3 regions of the Terrabacter sp. P2_E3 genome follow, and region 2 is predicted to be linked to each of the others. Evidence: riboswitches for the same ligand, from Rfam matches in the RefSeq annotation. Region 2 holds a riboswitch; each other region holds the start of a gene.

Region 1 (5,647 bases), on a different contig from region 2:
GGCGTTGGACTCGTCGAGGACGCAGCAGCCGCCTCCCGAGGGCGAGCCGGAGGAGCCGGAGGACGACCCACCGGGCAGGCCCGGTGCCGAGGGCTCGGCCTAGCATCTGCGCATGTCCGACGTTCCCGACGTGCCCGACGTGCCCGACGTTCTCGACCGGATCGCGGCGACCGGTACGACCGGTACGACCGATGCGACCGATGCGACCGATGCGCCGGCGGTGCGTGATGCCACGCCCGGCGACGCCGCCGCGTGCGCTGCGATCTACGCCCACTACGTCACCGGCACGACGGTCACCTTCGAGACGGAGCCGCCGGACGTCGCCGAGATGGAGCGCCGGATCGCCAAGGCGCAGACGCAGCACGCCTTCCTCGTGCTCGAGGACGCGGGCGAGGTCGTCGGCTACGCGTATGCCGGACCGTTCAAGGAGCGGGCGGCGTACCGGTGGTCGTGCGAGGTGTCGGTCTACCTCGCGGGCGATCGGCGGGGTCGTGGCGGTGGGCGGCGGCTCTACGAGGCGCTGCTCGAGCGGCTCACGGCCCGCGGCTACCGGATGGCGGCGGCCGGGATGACCCAGCCCAACGAGGCGAGCGGGCGGCTGCACGCGGCGATGGGCTTCGAGCCGGTCGGCACCTACCGCGACATCGGCTGGAAGTTCGGCGCCTCGCACGACGTCGCGTGGGTCCAGCGACCCCTCGGCGACCCGCTCCCGTCCGGGGGTGCCGGCGAGAACCCGCCCGAGCCCACCTGACGGGCCAGCGCCGGCGCCCACCTGACCGGCCTACGCCGATGCCCATCCGACCTGGTCCAGTCGAGTGAGCGCTTCGTCCCAGTCGAGTGAGCGCCCCGCCACAGGTGGTCTGTGACGGGGCGCTCACTCGACTGTTACCGGGCGCTCACTCGACGGTGGGGTGTCAGGGGAGGGCGGGGTAGTCCGTGTAGCCCTCGGCGCCGCCGCCGTAGAAGGTGGCGGAGTTCGGCTCGTTGAGCGGGGCGCCCTCGCGCCAGCGACGGACGAGGTCCGGGTTGGCGAGGAACTCGCGCCCCACGGCGACGAGGTCACCGAGGTCGCGCTCGAGGATGTCCTCGACGTCGGCCAGCTCGGTGACCTTGCCGAAGCCGGTGTTGAGGATGACCGGGCCGTCGAAACGCTTGCGCAGATCGCGGACGAGGTCGGACTCCGGGTCGCCGAGGATGCTGAGGTAGGCGAGCCCGAGCGGGGCGATGCCCTCCACGAGCGACTCGTAGGTCGCGGCCGTCTCGGCCTCGTCCTCCTCGAGGACGCCCTGGATGTTGTGCGCGGGCGAGATGCGGATGCCGACGCGGTCGGCGCCGATCGCCTCGGCCACGGCCTTCGTGATCTCGACGGTCAGGCGGGCGCGGTTCTCGGGCGACCCGCCGTAGGAGTCGGTGCGCTCGTTGCTCGACGGCGCGAGGAACTGGTGCGGCAGGTAGCCGTTCGCGGCGTGCACCTCGACGCCGTCGAGCCCGGCCGCGACGGCCTGACGCGCTGCGTGGACGAACTCCGCCACGAGCGCGGGGATCTCGTCGGTCTCCAGGGCCCGCGGGACGGCATACGCCTGCTGGCCCTTCGGGGTCACGATCTCGCCGGGCGCGGCGATGGCGCTCGGCGCCACGCTCTCGAGGCCGCCCTTGTTGTCGGGGTGGGCGATGCGGCCGGCGTGCATGAGCTGGACGACCACGCGGCCGTCGCCCTCGTGCACGGCATCGGCGACGAGGCGCCAGCCGGCGACCTGCTCGTCGGAGTGCATGCCGGGGGTGTCGAGGTAGCCCTGCCCGACGGCGCTCGGCTGGGTGCCCTCGGTGATGATGAGGCCGGCGCTCGCGCGCTGGCCGTAGTACTCGGCGTTGAGCTCGGTCGGTGCCTGGCCCTCGCCCGCGCGGTTGCGGGTCAGCGGGGCCATGACGAAGCGCTGGGGAAGGTCCCAGCGGCCGATGCGGATGCTCTCGAAGGCCGTGGACACAGGCCTGCTCCTCACGTCTAGGGGACTGTCGGTGGTGGTTGGCGGCCCCCACCGTCTATCGGTGGAGCCTTCAACTACCTAGGCGACAAGGAGGGCAGGCGGTCGATCATTCCCGTGTGTCCAGGGTTGCGCGTGTGGGGGATCCCACGCGGGCCGGAGGGTTCGGGTGGGTATGCCGAAGGGGAGGATGCGCAGGCATCCTCCCCTTCGTACGCGCTCAGCTCGTGGAGAACTCCGCGGTGGTCGTCGCGGAGGTCGTCGAGATGACGACCCGGTGGGTCACGGCGCGTAGATGTACTTCATGCCGGGACCGTCGGTCAGCGTGCGCGTGTTGTAGTTGTACGCACCGGCGAGGGCGTTCATCTCGATGATCGTCACCTCGTTGCCGTTGACCGCGGTCACCCAGGCGACGTGGCCGACGCTCGAGGAGCCGTGGACGCCGGGCTGCATGACGAGGATCGACCGCGTGCGCGGCGTGCCCGTCACGGTGTAGCCCGCGGATGCTGCGCCCGAGGCCCACGCCATGGCGTTGCCGGTCCAGCCGCCGGGGTAGTAGCCCTCGGACTGGTACCACTTGTTGAGGGCGCCCCAGGTGCACTGGCCCGCGGTGGCCCAGTTGGAGGAGGCGCGCACGCCGGACGAGGCGCTCGGTGTCGTGGAGTTGACGCTCGCCTTCGCCGACGACGTGCTCGTCGTCAGCGTGGCGCGGGTCAGGTCGCGGGAGGCGCGCTGGGAGGCGGTCTTGCGCTGGGCGGCGGCCTGGGCTGCGGCCTTGGCGGCAGCGCGCTCGGACTTGACCTGGACGTCCTCGATGACCTGCGGCTTGGCCGGCGCGACGCGGTGGGCGACGGCCTTCTGCGCGGCCGGGGCGAAGCCGATCTTCGACAGCGCGGTCGACGCGGCCGGGGTGGCAGCCGTGGCCGGACCGACAGCGGCGGGAGCCGCGGCGTCGACACCGGCAGCAGCCGCGACGTCGCCCGAGTTGGGCGACAGGGTGTCGGCGCTCGCCGGGTTGGCGAAGGTGGCGACCAGGCCACCGGTGGCGGCGACGACGGCGCCCGCCTTCATGGCCGGCTGAGCCGACTCACGGGCGAGGAGCTTGAGTTCGTTGAGGGGGTTGTGGCGGCCTGGCGCACGATGGCGACCGCGGATGTTCTCAGTGTTCACGCGTGTTACCTCTCCGCGCCTACGAAGTTAGCTGTCGGGTTCGGGCGGAAAGGTGCCCGGGCCACCCCCGCCCCGCGAAGCTCGCGTGGCGGGTGGGTCTTCACCCCAAGGACGTCCGAAGTCGTTGCGTAGGACGTCCGGAGAAACGTGTGGTTCCTCCGCTCCTGTCACAAGGTTCGATCTCTCTCGTCAGGCGGTGACAGGACTAGGCGGTCCACCTCACGAGAGCCCGGCCAGGTGGCCGAACTCCCGGAAGACTAGACGAGGCGACTGGCAAATGTCACGCCACGGTAACGACGACGCGCGCCGATCGCCCCTGAATGTCCGAAGTGCCCGTCTATACCAACGCTTTACCTTCAGCTGGGTGAGACGTGGATCACATCCGGAGGGGGTCCTCGACAAGCCCCCCACGGGTATGCCGCGGGGTCCCTCGGTGGGGACCCCGCGGCATACGCCGGGCTGGTGTGACTCGAGTGTGCCTCGAGCGAGGCTCGAGTGCGGGTCGGGCCGGGCGCGGTCCCGGAGCGGTCGTCAGGCGGCGCGCGAGAGGTGACCGAAAACCACGACGTTGTCGCGGTACTCGTTGCGGCTGTCGGTCGGCCCGCCACACGTCACGAGGCGGATCTCGGCCTGGGTGAAGTCGCCCTTGTAGACGAGCTCGGTCGGGAACTGGGACTTCTTGTAGGCCGCGACCTTGTCGACGGTGAAGGTCAGGTGCGACCCGTCCCGGCGCGACACCTTGACGACGTCCCCGGCCCTGACCTTGCCCAGCTCGTAGAAGATGCCCGGGACGCCCGAGGGGGTGTCGACGTGTGCGGCGAGGACCGACGGGCCGAGCTGGCCGGGCGTGGGGCCGGCGTCGTAGATCCCGACCTCTTGGGCCGTGCCCGGCACGGAGATCGTGCCATCGGCCTGGATGCCGAGCCGGACGAAGTGCGAGGAGCGCACCCCGATCGACGGGATCTCGATCGACGTCGGCTCGGACGCCTCGAGGAAGTCACCAATGCCGACGGTGCCCGGCGCGGCGCCGGCCGTCCTGCCCGCCGCCGGTGTCCCACCCTGACCGGGGGACGCCGACGGGCTGGACGAGGACGGGCCGGGCGTCGCGGGGGCGCTGGCCGTGGCGACCCCGCCCGCCGCGGGCTGCGGCGGGCCGGGGGTCCCCGGGCTCCCTCTGAGGCCGACCACGAGCGCGACGATCCCGATGACGACGAGCACGGCCATGACCGCCAGCGCCGCCGTCACGCCCGCGCTGATGCGGCGGGTGCTGCGGTCGCAGGTGGGCGACGTCGGCTCGGGCGTGGAGCCGGTCGGTGCGCTCATGGTCGGGTCACTCCCGGTCGGTCGTGTCGGTGTCGGTCGTGTCGGTGTCGGCCGCTCGAACTCGGCCGCTCAGTGTCGGCCGCTCGGTGTCGGCCGCTCGGTGTCGGTCGCTCAGGCGCGCGACCGAGCGCGACGGGCGGCGAAGGCGCCGGTCCCGGCCGCGGCGAGCAGGGAGCCAGCACCGACGAGCATGAGGGCCTCGTTCTGGCCACCGCTCTTGAGGCCGTCAGCGGCCTGGCCGCCGCCGGTGTGCATGCCGCCGGCCGGGGCGACGCGCAGCGCGCCACACAGGGCCGGGTCGGTGGCCTCGGTCGGGAGCGACGGCATGAGGTCGCTCTTCGTGGCACCGGAGTACTTGCCATCCTTGTTGTAGTCGACACCGTGGATGACGACGACGGACTGGCCGGCCGAGATCACCTTCGCGACGCCGCTCGAGACCTTGATGCTGCCGCGCTGGTAGGCGATCTTGCCGCCGGGCGCCGTGCTGAAGCGGTCGATCGCGAGGCCCGACTTCGGGCTCGTGTCACCGGTCTTGGTCAGCGACACGACGATGTCGCCGTAGGCCGGTCCGCCCTCGGTCGTGTTGAGGTGACCGTCGCCGTTCTTGTCGTCGGACAGGACCGGGCACTCGTGGCGGGCCTCGGCGCCGAAGTGGATGTGCGCGGCGTGCGGGTTGTCGGGGAGCAGGCCGTTGGCGGCCATCGTCACGGTGATCGTGTTGCCCGTGACCTCGACCATGGCGGTACCGCTGCCGTCGACACCGTTGCCGGCGACGGGCTTGAGGTTGGCGCTGACCCAGGCGTCCGCGGCGAAGGCCGGGCCGACGCTGAGGGCCATGGCGGCGGCAGCAGCGAGGCTGGCGCCGGCGATCCGAGTGGTGGTGGTGCGCATCTGTGTTCCTCCTTGACGAGGAGACAAACCGTCCATCCTGCTCTGCTTCAGACGGGGGGTCGTCGTCGACCGTCTCCGGGCGGGGGTTCGCCGCAGGCAGGACCACTGGATTGGGGTTCCACCGAAATTTCTTCGATGGAGGCGCGCCGTGGCGCGCCCCACGGGTCTTCACTGGAGGGACCGGGCGCGCGCCGCCCGACCACTAACCCCCTCACGGAAGGACACACCGTGCTCCAGGACTCCCACGCCTTCAGCGGCTTCTCCGTCGACGACGTCGCCGC
Region 2 (5,647 bases):
CGCTCGGCGGGGCGCTCGCGGCGAGGACGGTCTGGCCGTCGCCGACGACGCTGCGCACGATGCCGGGGTCGGCGCTGAGCCACCCGTCGAGGAACCCGAGCAGGACCACCGCCGGGATGGCGACGACCCACAGCAGCTGCACGGCCCGGAACGCCTGCCGCCCGCGACGCGAGGTGATCCGGCGCGACCACTCCCAGAGGAAGAAGAGGGGCACGACGTTGTGCAGGTGGGTCAGCACGACGAAGTGGTACGTCGGGAAGGTCAGCGAGACGGCAGCCGCGGCACCGACGAGGACCCAGGCGGCGACCCGCCGCCGGCCGTCGAGCCCGTGACGGGCGGCAGCCGCGAGGATGACGTAGCCGAGCACGATCTCGGCGAGCAGCGCGGGCCGCCCGACCACGCCGGCGAGGAGCCGGCAGACCACGATGCCGGTGACGAGTGCGGCGAGCAGCTCGAGGAAGGGCCGCCCGAGCAGGCCGGCGAAGCGGCCCGCGACGTAGCGGATCTCGAGGAGGTTGTGCAGGATGCCGAAGAGGATGAGGCCGATCACGGCGGTCGCGATCGGCGCCCCGAGGGCGATCGCGAGCGAGAGGCAGACTGCCATCAGCACGAGGAGCGTGATGGTGCTCGAACGATGCACCGCGACGGCCGGGTCGGGCGCGTCGGTCACGGAGCCGCCCGCTCGGGGCCGCCCGGTCACGAGGTGAGCCCCGCTGCGCTGCAGGCCCTGGCGCTGACGCTGGCCGTCGAGGTGCCCGTGCTCGTGGCGTTCGCGCGCGCGGCAGGCTGGGCCGGGTGGGGCCGCGCGCTCGTCGGCGCGGTCGGCGTCAACGTCGTGACCCACCCCGTGCTGTATGCCGTGTCGACGGGCTTCGGGTCACCGTGGCAGCTCGTGGGGGCGGAGGTCGCCGTCGCCGCCGTGGAGACCGTGCTCCTCGTCGCGGGCTGGCGGGTGCGGGCGCGCGAGGACGCGGTGACGGTGGCGGTGGCGGTCGTCGCCGCCAACGCCGCCTCCACCGCCATCGGTCTGCTCGTCCTCTGAGTCCCGGCCACGGGCCAATGCTTTCGTCGGCTGGTCGGCCCGGCCACCCGAGTAACCCGATCGTTAGGGTCCTGTGGCGTGACCGAGATTCAGGGGGACGGCGCGGAGGGGCGCAGCGGCAGCCTGCGTGCCATCGCGCTGTCGGCCTACGGGCCCACCCTCCTGGGCTCGACGGGCGCGGGCGCGGTGTCCCCGATCATCGCCGTGTCGGCGCGTGAGCTCGGCGCCTCGGTCGGCGTCGCGGCGCTGCTCGTCGCGATGCTGGGCGTGGGTCAGCTGCTCGGCGACCTGCCGTCCGGTGCCCTCGCCGCCCGCATCGGTGAGCGCCGGGCGCTGCTCGTCGCGGCCGTGATCGAGGCCATGGGCATGCTCGTCGCGGCTCTGGCGGGCGGTCTCGTCATGCTCTTCGTCGGGGTGTTCGTCATCGGGCTCGCCGGCTCGCTCTTCGGCCTGGCCCGGCAGGCCTACCTCACCGAGGCGGTTCCGGTGGCGATGCGGGCGCGGGCCCTGTCGACGTTGGGTGGCGTGCACCGCATCGGCTACTTCGTCGGCCCGTTCATCGGATCGCTCGTCATCGCGAGGTGGGGCACCGAGGCGGCGTATGCCGTCGGCGGCGTCGCGAGCATCGCCGCGTTCGTCCTCGTCCTCGTCGCGCCGGACATCACCGGCTCGGCGCACCGGATCGGGGGCGGCGGACCGCCGCGCAGCGTGGCATCCGTGCTCCTGCAGCACCGGCACGTCCTCCTGACGCTCGGCACCGGGGCCATGTGCGTGGCCGGGGCGCGCGCCATCCGCGAGGCCCTCGTGCCGCTGTGGGCCGAGTCGGTCGGCTTCTCCCCGGCACAGACGTCGCTCGTCTTCGGGGTCGCCGGGGCGCTCGACATGGCGCTCTTCTACCCCTCGGGCTGGCTCATGGACCGCCACGGCCGGGTCGCGGCCGCCGTGCCCAGCATGCTCGTGCTCGGCCTCGGCATGATGCTGCTCCCGCTCGCCACGAGCCTCGTCGCCGTGACGGCCGCGGCGACCGTGCTCGGTCTCGGCAACGGCCTCGGGGCGGGGCTCATCATGACCCTGGGCGCCGACGCCTCGCCCGCAGACGGACGCGCGCAGTTCCTCGGCGGTTGGCGGCTCTGCGCGGACGTGGGAAGGGCGGCGGGTCCGCTGGCGTTGTCAGGGCTGAGCGCCATCATGTCGCTCGGCGCCTCCGCCGTCGTGCTCGGCGTGGGTGCCGTGGTCGGGGCGGGCTGGCTGCGCATCTGGGTGCCACGGCACGACCCGACCCGACGCGCGAGGACCGGGCCGACGCCGGGGCCACTGACGGGCGGTCCCTGACCGCTCTCCGATTCTGAGAAGGTATGACCGTGACGGACCTGATCGACACCACCGAGATGTACCTGCGCACCATCTTCGAGCTCGAGGAGGAGGGCATCGTGCCCCTCCGCGCGCGCATCGCCGAGCGTCTCGGCCACTCGGGCCCCACCGTGTCGCAGACCGTCGCCCGCATGGAGCGCGACGGGCTCGTCGCGGTCTCGGGCGACCGTCACCTCGAGCTGTCCGACCACGGCCGGCTCCTCGCGACCCGCGTCATGCGCAAGCACCGCCTCGCCGAGCGGCTGCTCGTCGACGTCATCGGCCTCGAGTGGGAGTACGCCCACGACGAGGCCTGCCGGTGGGAGCACGTCATGTCCGAGAAGGTCGAGCGCAAGATCCTCGGCCTCATCGGCGAGGGGCTCGAGTCGCCCTACGGCAACCCCATCCCCGGTCTCGAGGAGCTCGGGGTGCGCCAGGACGAGGACTTCCTCACCGGCCTCAGCACCCTGACCGCCGCCGTGGGGGCCGCGCCGACGGTCGTGACGATCCGTCGCATCGGTGAGCCCGTCCAGGTCGACCCGGAGGCGCTCGCGCTGCTGACGAGTGCCGGCGTCGTGCCCGGCGCCCGCGTCGAGGTCGTCCGTGACGGCGGCCGGGTCGTCGCCGTCCGCGAGGGCAGCGAGCCGTCCACGGGCGTCTCCCTGCCCGACGACGTGGCCGTCCACGTCTTCTGCCAGGCCGCCTGAACACGCCGTATCCGGCAGGGTATGCCCCGGTTTGCCGGGTCGTTTTGGCAGGCCTTGCCACACCTCGTCCGGCCCCGTCCGGAGGTCGCTGAAATTTCTTTGACTTCCGGGAACTCGAAGGTGACAAGGCACTCCTACTTGGGTACGGTGGGCGAACTTGCTCTCCCCGTCGAGTGAGTGCCCCGGGTCGGACCGCCTAGTCCTGCCATCGACCTGAGGCTCAGTACGAACCGCATGGCAGGAGCGGGGGAACCACTTTCTCCGGGCGTCGAGAGACGCCCTCGGGGTGAAGCCCTCCGTGGACCGAGACCGGTCCGAGCGAAGGCCGGGCAGTACCTCCAGCCCGAACCCGACAGCTCACCTCGTAGGCGTCGAGAGGTCAAACGTGGCTCAGAACGTTCCCGGGCGCCACCGCGCCCCCGGTCGCTTCAACGCGATCTCGGAGCTCAAGACGATCGCCAAGGAGTCGGCCCAGCCCGCCGTGAAGGGTGCCGCCATCGTCGCGGCCTCGGGTGGTCTCGTCGCTTCGTTCGCCGGCACCGCGAACGCCGCTGACGGCTCCGCCAGCACGGTCGCCGGTCCCGCGGCCGTCGGCCCCGCCGTCGGCACGCTCAAGGCCGGCAACGCCCTGTCGGCGATCGGTTACGCCAAGCCCGCCCTCAAGCAGGCCTCGGTCAAGCCGGTCGTCATCGAGGACGTCCAGGTCAAGTCCGAGCGCGCCGCGAAGAAGGCCGCCGAGAAGGCCGCCGCCGAGCGTGAGGCCACCCAGCAGCGCGCGTCGCGCTCCGGCTCGACCACCCGGGCCGCCCTCAACGTCGCGCCCAACCCCAGCGCCACGGGCATCATCGGCATCGCCCAGTCGTACTTCGGTGTTCCCTACGTCTACGGCGGCACGACGCCCTCCGGCTTCGACTGCTCCGGCTTCACGTCCTACGTCTACCGCCAGGCCGGCATCTCGATCCCGCGCACCGCGTCGGCGCAGGCCGCGGCCTCGACCCCGGTCAGCAACCCGCGCCCCGGCGACCTCGTCTTCTTCGGCTCGCCGATCTACCACGTGGGCATCTACGTCAGCCCGGGCCGCATGATCGACGCCCAGCGTCCCGGCACCGTCATCGGCAACCACTCCATCTGGACGACGCCGTCGATGTACGGCCGCATCTGAGCGGTCACCTCTCACGCCACACCCTGCGCCCCCACCGGATCCGGTGGGGGCGCAGCGCTTTTCCGGCCCCGTCAGCCACCGTGGTTGACTGAGTCGATGACCGATCAGCCTGCTGCCGAGTCCACGACCATCATCGAGCTCGACCTCTGGAGCGACCTGGTCTGCCCCTACTCGTGGGTCGCCAAGCGCCGTGTCGAGGCTGCCGTTGCCGCCTTCGAGCGGCCGCACGACGTCACGGTGCGCCTGCGCTCCTTCGAGCTCGACCCGGACGTCCCGGTCGGTGGCTCCGTGCCCGTCAGCGACCACCTCTCGGTGCGCCACGGCGGCGACGCGGGCGCCGGCCGGCTCATGAACGCCAAGGCCAGCGAGGTGGCCGAGGCCGACGACCTCGTCTTCGACTGGGACCGCGCGGTGCGCGCCAACACCTTCGACGCGCACCGGCTCTGCGCCCTCGCCGGCGAGATGGGCGGGCCCGCGCTGCGCTCCGCGGCGGTCGAGCGCTTCCACTCCGCGCACTTCGGCGAGGGCCTCGCCATCGACGACCGTGAGGTCCTGCAGCGCCTCGCCGGCGAGTGCGGTCTCGACGAGCGGCGGGTGTCGGCCGTGCTCGCCTCCGACGAGTACGCCGAACAGGTGCGTGAGGACGAGCAGCAGGCGCGGTCCATGGGTGTGACGTCGACGCCGTTCGTCGTCGCCAACGGGTATGCCGCCGTGACCGGAGCCCACCCGGTCGAGGACTACCTCGCGCTGCTGCGCGGGGTGGCCACGCAGACCGTCTGAGCGCGAACGCGCGGGCCGGGTGCCCGACCCGGGGAGCCGGGCGGACGGCATACGCCCTCGGTCAGGAGGGCTGGTCCGCGGCCGGGCGGCCGAAGGAGACCGCGTCGTCCACGGCGGGTGGGGCGTCGGCGCGAAGCTGGTGGTCGGGGAGCGGGCCGAGGGCGTCGTTGACGGTCGAGAAGGCTCGGCGCAGCGCGACGAAGACCGTGATCGCGAAGATCTGCCGGTCGTCGAAGCCGACGGCGCGCAACGGCTCGAGATCGGCGGGAGTGGTGGCGTTCGGGGTGCTCGCCACGGTCCGGGCCCACGTCGCCAGGGCGGCGTCGGCGGCGTCGAGGGGCTCGTCGTCTCCGCGGAGCACGGCGCCTGCGACCTCCTCGCCGGCTGCGGTGGCGAGGCGGCCACCCCACGCGAGCGCACAGTAGGAGTCGCCGATGGTCGAGGCGGTCGCGGCGATGAGGATGCCGCGCTGCCGGAAGCTCAGGCCGGCGACGGAGACCATGTCGGCCAGGAGCGCGAAGAGCGTGTCGTGGGCCGCGGGCGACTGGGCCCAGACGCGGCTGAGGTTCATGACGTAGCCATGGTCGGTGACGTCGCTCGCGAAGT
Region 3 (5,647 bases), on a different contig from region 2:
GCCACCCTGGCCCGTCAGGTCGAGATGGGCATCGTCCCGGCGAACACCGAGCTCCCACCGATGAACCCGATCGGCACGCCGGAGACGCGCACCGGCCCGGACGGCCAGCCGTTCTCGGCCGTCGACACCACGCGGCCGTGGGACTCGCTGTCCGAGCAGGAGCGGCGCCTCTTCGCCCGGATGGCGGAGGTGTACGCCGGTTTCCTGTCCCATGCCGACGCCCAGATCGGTCGGTTGCTCGACTACCTCGAGGAGACGGGCCAGCGGGAGAACACCATGGTCATCCTCGTCTCGGACAACGGTGCGAGTGGTGAGGGCGGCCCGGACGGGTCGGTCAACGAGATGTTGTTCATGAACGGCATCCCCGACGACATCGACGTCAACCTCGCCATGCTCGACGAGCTGGGCGGGCCCAAGACGTACAACCACTACCCGAACGGGTGGGCGATGGCGTTCAACACGCCCTTCAAGATGTGGAAGCGCTACGAGTTCAACGGAGGCACCTCCGACCCGTGCGTCATCTCGTGGCCGGCCGGCATGACCTCCAAGGGTGAGATCCGGGAGCAGTACCACCACGCCATCGACCTGGTGCCCACCGTCCTCGACGCCCTCGGCATCGAGGCCCCGGAGACCATCAAGGGCCACACGCAGAGCCACTTCGACGGCGTCAGCATGCGCTACAGCTTCGACGACCCCGAGGCCCCCGGTCGGCGGCAGACGCAGTTCTACTCGATGCTGGGCTCGCGGGGCATCTGGCACGACGGCTGGAAGGCCATCACCACGCACCCGACGATCAGCGGTTGGTCGCACTTCAACGACGACGAGTGGGAGCTCTACCACGTCGAGGTCGACCGCTCCGAGCTGCACAACCTGGCGGCGGAGCAGCCCGACAAGCTCCGTGAGATGGTCAACCTCTGGTACGCCCAGGCCGGCGCCAACGAGGGGTTCCCGCTCGATGACCGTTCGGCGCTGGAGATCCTCGTGTCCCCCCGGCCCCAGCTGTCGGCCCCGCGCGACCGGTACGTCTACTACCCCAACCACGCCGAGGTGCCCGAGGCCCAGGCCGTCGTGGTGCGCGGCCGGTCCTTCGTCATCGGCGCACTGGTCGACATCCCCGAGCCCGGCGCCCAGGGCGTGCTCTTCGCCCAGGGGTCGCGGTTCGGCGGACACAGCCTCTACGTCAAGGACAACCGGCTGCACTACGTCAACAGCTTCGTGGGCCTGTTCGAGCAGAGGGTCGTCGCGACCGAGGACCTGCCCACCGGCGAGAACCTCATCCTGTCGGCGTCGTTCGTCAAGGACGGCACGGAGCAGACCCCCGTCGCCACCGGCACCCTGTCGCTCTACCACGGCGACACCCTGGTCGGAGAAGGCCAGATCAAGCTCCAGCCCGGCAGCTACATGATCGCCGGGGAGGGACTGGCGGTGGGCCGCGACATGGGCGACCCGGTCACGCAGGACTACCCCGGCGAGCGCCCGTACCGGTTCACGGGAGGCACCATCAGGCGCGTCGCCGTCGACGTGAGCGGCGAGCCCTACGTCGACCTGGAACGTGAAGCGCAGGGCATGTTGATGCGTGAGTGAACCGCCACCGACCCCCGCAGGGTCGTCACACGATCGGTCCCCACGAAGGCCGCACGGGCCCACGGCTGGAGCATGAGCATGCATGAGGACGAGCGTGGTCGGGCCGAGTCACCGGCCGACCTCGCACCACGGGGGCGGGTGCTCGACGAGATCCGCACACCGCGGGCGGCGGCCATCGCCGGGATCGCCTTCGCCGTGCTCCTGGGGGCGGTCGTCATCCTCATGTACCTGGCGCTCCCGGGCACCGGCGGCCGCTCGACGTGGATCACCGATGCGGAGCGCCGCGGCAGGGTCACGCTGGCGACGCAGCTCACCCCGTACGCGGGCATCGCCTTCCTGTGGTTCATCGGGGTGATCCGTTCCCGTCTCGGGCACCGCGAGGACAAGCTCTTCGCGACAGCCTTCCTCGGGTCGGGCCTGCTCTTCGTCGCCATGCTCTTCGCCGCATCTGCAGACGTCGGAGCGCTGCTCGCCCTCTACGACGGGCCCGACAGCGTCTCGCCGGAGTACGTCCGGCAGGTGGGGGCGGTCAGCACGGCCCTCCTGACGACGTTCGGCATCCGCATGGCAGCGGTCTTCACGATGGTCGTCACGAACCTCGGCCGTCGCACCGGGATCGTGCCACGCTGGCTCGTCGCCGTGGGGTTCGTCGTCGCGCTGGTCCTGCTCCTCGCACCACCGCGGACGGTCTGGGCCGTCCTGCTCTTCCCGTTGTGGGTCTTGCTCCTCAGCCTGCACCTGCTGGTCACGTCGTTCCGACCGGAGCCGGCGACGGCGTAGGGCAGCGCAAGGAGCCGTGGAGCCCTGAGCGGGCCCCACGGCCCGAGTCACGCGTCAGCGGCGATCGCGGCGATCGTCGCGCCGGTCCTCACGGCGTTCACCGCGCCGGTGAATCCCGTGCGCGACGACGACGGCGCCGCCGACGGCGGCCACTGTCCTTCTCCTGCGCCTGGCTGCGAGTGGCATGTCAGGCTCCTTCCTCTTCGTCGGACTCGATGGCGGCGATGACGGCCTGGATCGGGATGCGCCCGCTGGCCACGAGCTGGCCGCCGGCGTGACGCACCGCCGCGCCGAAGGGAGCCGCCCACAGGTTCTCCCAGACCAGGACGGCCGCCGAGCTGCCGGGCTCGATGGTGTCGGCCAGGTCGGCGACGTCCTGCTCGCTGAGCAGCATGGCCAGCTCGGTCTCGTACGCACGGAGCTCGCCGATCTCCGAGTCCTCCAGGTCGGTCGCCTCGAAGGCCTCGAAGCTGCCGTCCTCCGCCTTCTTGAAGAACAGCAGGTCCAGGACCCGGATGAGCTCGCGATCCACGTAGTCCTTGAGGATCGGGGCGATCTTGCCGTTGAGGGTGCTGCCCTCGAACTCCACGACGATCCAGTCCACCGGACCGAGCTCGTCGACGTTGAGAGTCATGTCATCTTCTCCTTGAGGTGCGTCCGATGGATCGGTGCGTCCGATGGGGGACCGATCCCAACGCTAGGAGCCGCTCGTCCGTCCCGCGTCATCCGCCGGGGATGAGCCTCTCGCCGTGGGCACGCAGATGCGGGCCCGTCAGCCGGACTCGCACGTCACGGTGGAGCTGGCGAGGGGACTCGAACCCCTAACCGCCTGTTTACAAGACAGGTGCGCTACCAATTGCGCCACGCCAGCACGTCTCGGCGCGAGCGCCGCGGACGGGCGAAAGCGTAACCGAGCGGGACGGCATACGCCCAAACACCGGGCGCGAGCCGACGCCGGACATGAGAAGGACGGCCCCGCGCAAACCCAGGGGTTGGTCGCGCGAGGCCGTCCGGCTCAGTTGTATCAGGAACTCACGGGAGTCGCAGAGTCTGACCCACGAAGATGAGGTTCGGGTTGGTGACCCGGGCGCCGTTGGCCTTCCAGAGGGCCTTCCAGCCGCCGGCCACGTGGTAGCGCGCGGCGATCTTGCCGAGGGTGTCGCCGCTGTGCACGGTGACCTTGGCGCCCTTGGCGGTGTTCTTGACCGTGGGCTTCGTCGCGTACGTCTTCTTCTTGACGACCTTCTTCGTCGTCACGGGCTTCCGGACGGTCGACCGCGAGACCGGGGTCGTCGTTGCGCCACCGTTGGCCCGCGTCAGGCCGGCCCGCTGCGAGCACACCGGCCAGGCGCCGGGGCCCTGGGAGGCGAGCACGCGCTGCGCGATGGCGATCTGCTCGGCCCGCGTGGCGAGGTCGGCGCGCGACGCGAAGGCCGTGCCGCCGTAGCCGCGCCACGTGCTCTGCACGAACTGGAGGCCGCCGTAGTAGCCGTTGCCGGTGTTGATGTGCCAGTTGCCGCTCGACTCGCACTGGGCGACGCGATCCCAGACCGAGGCGGCCTTGGCCGACCCGCCCGTGGCGATGCCACCGACGATGGTGGCGGCTCCAGCGATTCCGACTCCCGCGATGCGCTGCTTGGCCGAGATCTTCTTGGCCGCAGCATGCTTGGACATGTACTGCATGGGTGATCCTTCCTGACGCGCGCCTGCGGGGTTAGCTGTCGGGTTGGGGCGTCAGGTGCCCCGTCGCGGATGCGACTTCACCCCGAGACCAGATCTCGTCCTCTTGACATGCGCTTCGACACACATGCACTCACTGGCCACACTGGGTCCCCCGTCCTCGCCCGGCCCACGGGTGTGGGCTACATCCCTGGCTGGCGAGGCTCGGCGCGCTCAGGGAACGGATAAATGGGTGTCCATGTGAAGTTGTGGGAGCGTTCGTGTGGAGCCGGACGCGACGAAGCGACCCGGGAGCCGAGTGGTGCTGCTCCCGTTCGACCCGAAAGTCGAGGCCGCCGAGCACTGACGGTACGGGAGGTTTCCGCAGCGCACAAGGCACGTCGAGACACTTCCGTGATCTTTTTTTCAGCCCCAGATGCAGGTCGATGCGCTATGCACACAGGCCCCGCACAGAGGCCGCCCGGACGCCCCACAGGCCCCGCCCCGCACGCTCACCGTCTCGTGCGCCGAGCCGTCACTTCCCGAAAGGGTTCGTCGTGAACGGGTCCCACGTGAGGCTCGACCCGTGCTGCAGGGCCACGAGCGCAGCCGCGACGCCGAAGACGGCGAGCAGCCCGGACACGATCTGCGCGGCCAGGCCGGCCGGCACGAGGCGCCGCGCCATCGAGCGCGAACCGCGTCGCAGTGAGGCGCCGCCGGGGCCCCACCACAGCATGAGCAGGCCGAGGACACCGCCGATCGCGAGCGTGATCGGTGTGCCCGGGCCGAGGTCGGTCCCCTGCGTGCCGGCGAGGAGCAGGGCGGCCGCGAAGACGCCGGCGAGCGCCACCGCCACGGGCAGGAGCAGCCCGACCCCGGTTGCGATGATGCCGACGACGAGGTGCCACGGGCTCGACACGACGGCGAAGGGCACGTCGCTGCGCCGGCGGCCGAAGTCGTAGCGGCGCAGCACGAGCGCCGTCACCGAGCGATCGGTGGCCCGGGCGAGCGCCGACAGGACGACGAGCACGACGAGGGCGATGCCCGGCCACGCCATGAGGGCACCGACCCAGGCGATCGCGACGGCGGCGAGCAGGCCGGTGCGCATCGGCAGTCCGATGCGCGGGTCGCCCTCGCGCTGGGCGGGCTCGTCGTCCTCGTCCCACTCGTCGTCGGGCCAGTAGCCGTCCTGCGGAGCCGGTTCGACGTCCTGGCCGCCGCGCCCGTGTCGGGCATCGTAGGCCTGGGCGCCACCCCAGTCGTCCGGCGACGTGGGCTCGTCGTCCCAGCCGTGGTCGTATGCCGCCGGGCCGGGATCGGGCGACCGTGGACCGGTCGGGGGCGGGGCCCACCGCACCGGGTTCCCCGCGGCCGCACCAGCGCCCACGGCGCCTGCCGTGCCTGCTGTGCCTGCTGTGCCGACGGGCGGCATGACGGCGGTGCTGCCGTGCTGCACGACCTGGGTGTCTCCGGGGGTCGCGCTGACGCGGCCGTCGTCCCACGGGTTGCCGCTCGGCGTCGGCACGGTCGCCGCGCGGCCGGCGGCGTAGAGCTCGAGCGCCGCGATGACCTCGTCGGCGTGGGGGCGAAGCCGCGGGTCGGGAGAGAGGGACGCGCGCAGCAG

The links. Region 2 has a riboswitch for cyclic di-AMP ahead of AC1DW8_RS11425 (C40 family peptidase). Riboswitches for the same ligand answer to the same signal wherever they lie in the genome.
Region 1: another riboswitch for cyclic di-AMP. It lies ahead of AC1DW8_RS08350 (CHAP domain-containing protein); the one in region 2 lies ahead of AC1DW8_RS11425 (C40 family peptidase).
Region 3: another riboswitch for cyclic di-AMP. It lies ahead of AC1DW8_RS01865 (LysM peptidoglycan-binding domain-containing protein); the one in region 2 lies ahead of AC1DW8_RS11425 (C40 family peptidase).

What each region holds. Positions count from the first base shown of each region.
Region 1 covers NZ_JBFUEN010000005.1:118,492-124,138, forward strand. The annotation lists gene AC1DW8_RS08335 (potassium channel family protein) at 1-103, shown strand, start outside; gene AC1DW8_RS08340 (N-acetyltransferase family protein) at 113-751, shown strand; gene AC1DW8_RS08345 (alkene reductase) at 915-1,985, opposite strand; gene AC1DW8_RS08350 (CHAP domain-containing protein) at 2,265-3,152, opposite strand; cyclic di-AMP (ydaO/yuaA leader) riboswitch at 3,157-3,344, opposite strand; gene AC1DW8_RS08355 (sortase domain-containing protein) at 3,684-4,475, opposite strand; gene AC1DW8_RS08360 (hypothetical protein) at 4,587-5,366, opposite strand; gene AC1DW8_RS08365 (VOC family protein) at 5,595-5,647, shown strand, end outside.
Region 2 covers NZ_JBFUEN010000008.1:19,051-24,697, reverse strand. The annotation lists gene AC1DW8_RS11445 (hypothetical protein) at 1-670, opposite strand, end outside; gene AC1DW8_RS11440 (hypothetical protein) at 704-1,042, shown strand; gene AC1DW8_RS11435 (MFS transporter) at 1,121-2,374, shown strand; gene AC1DW8_RS11430 (iron-dependent transcriptional repressor DtxR) at 2,404-3,099, shown strand; cyclic di-AMP (ydaO/yuaA leader) riboswitch at 3,307-3,482, shown strand; gene AC1DW8_RS11425 (C40 family peptidase) at 3,485-4,261, shown strand; gene AC1DW8_RS11420 (DsbA family oxidoreductase) at 4,358-5,041, shown strand; gene AC1DW8_RS11415 (carboxymuconolactone decarboxylase family protein) at 5,103-5,647, opposite strand, start outside.
Region 3 covers NZ_JBFUEN010000002.1:21,610-27,256, reverse strand. The annotation lists gene AC1DW8_RS01885 (arylsulfatase) at 1-1,584, shown strand, start outside; gene AC1DW8_RS01880 (hypothetical protein) at 1,657-2,364, shown strand; gene AC1DW8_RS01875 (DUF6325 family protein) at 2,552-2,998, opposite strand; tRNA gene AC1DW8_RS01870 (tRNA-Thr) at 3,160-3,235, opposite strand; gene AC1DW8_RS01865 (LysM peptidoglycan-binding domain-containing protein) at 3,397-4,047, opposite strand; cyclic di-AMP (ydaO/yuaA leader) riboswitch at 4,051-4,238, opposite strand; gene AC1DW8_RS01860 (serine/threonine-protein kinase) at 4,559-5,647, opposite strand, start outside.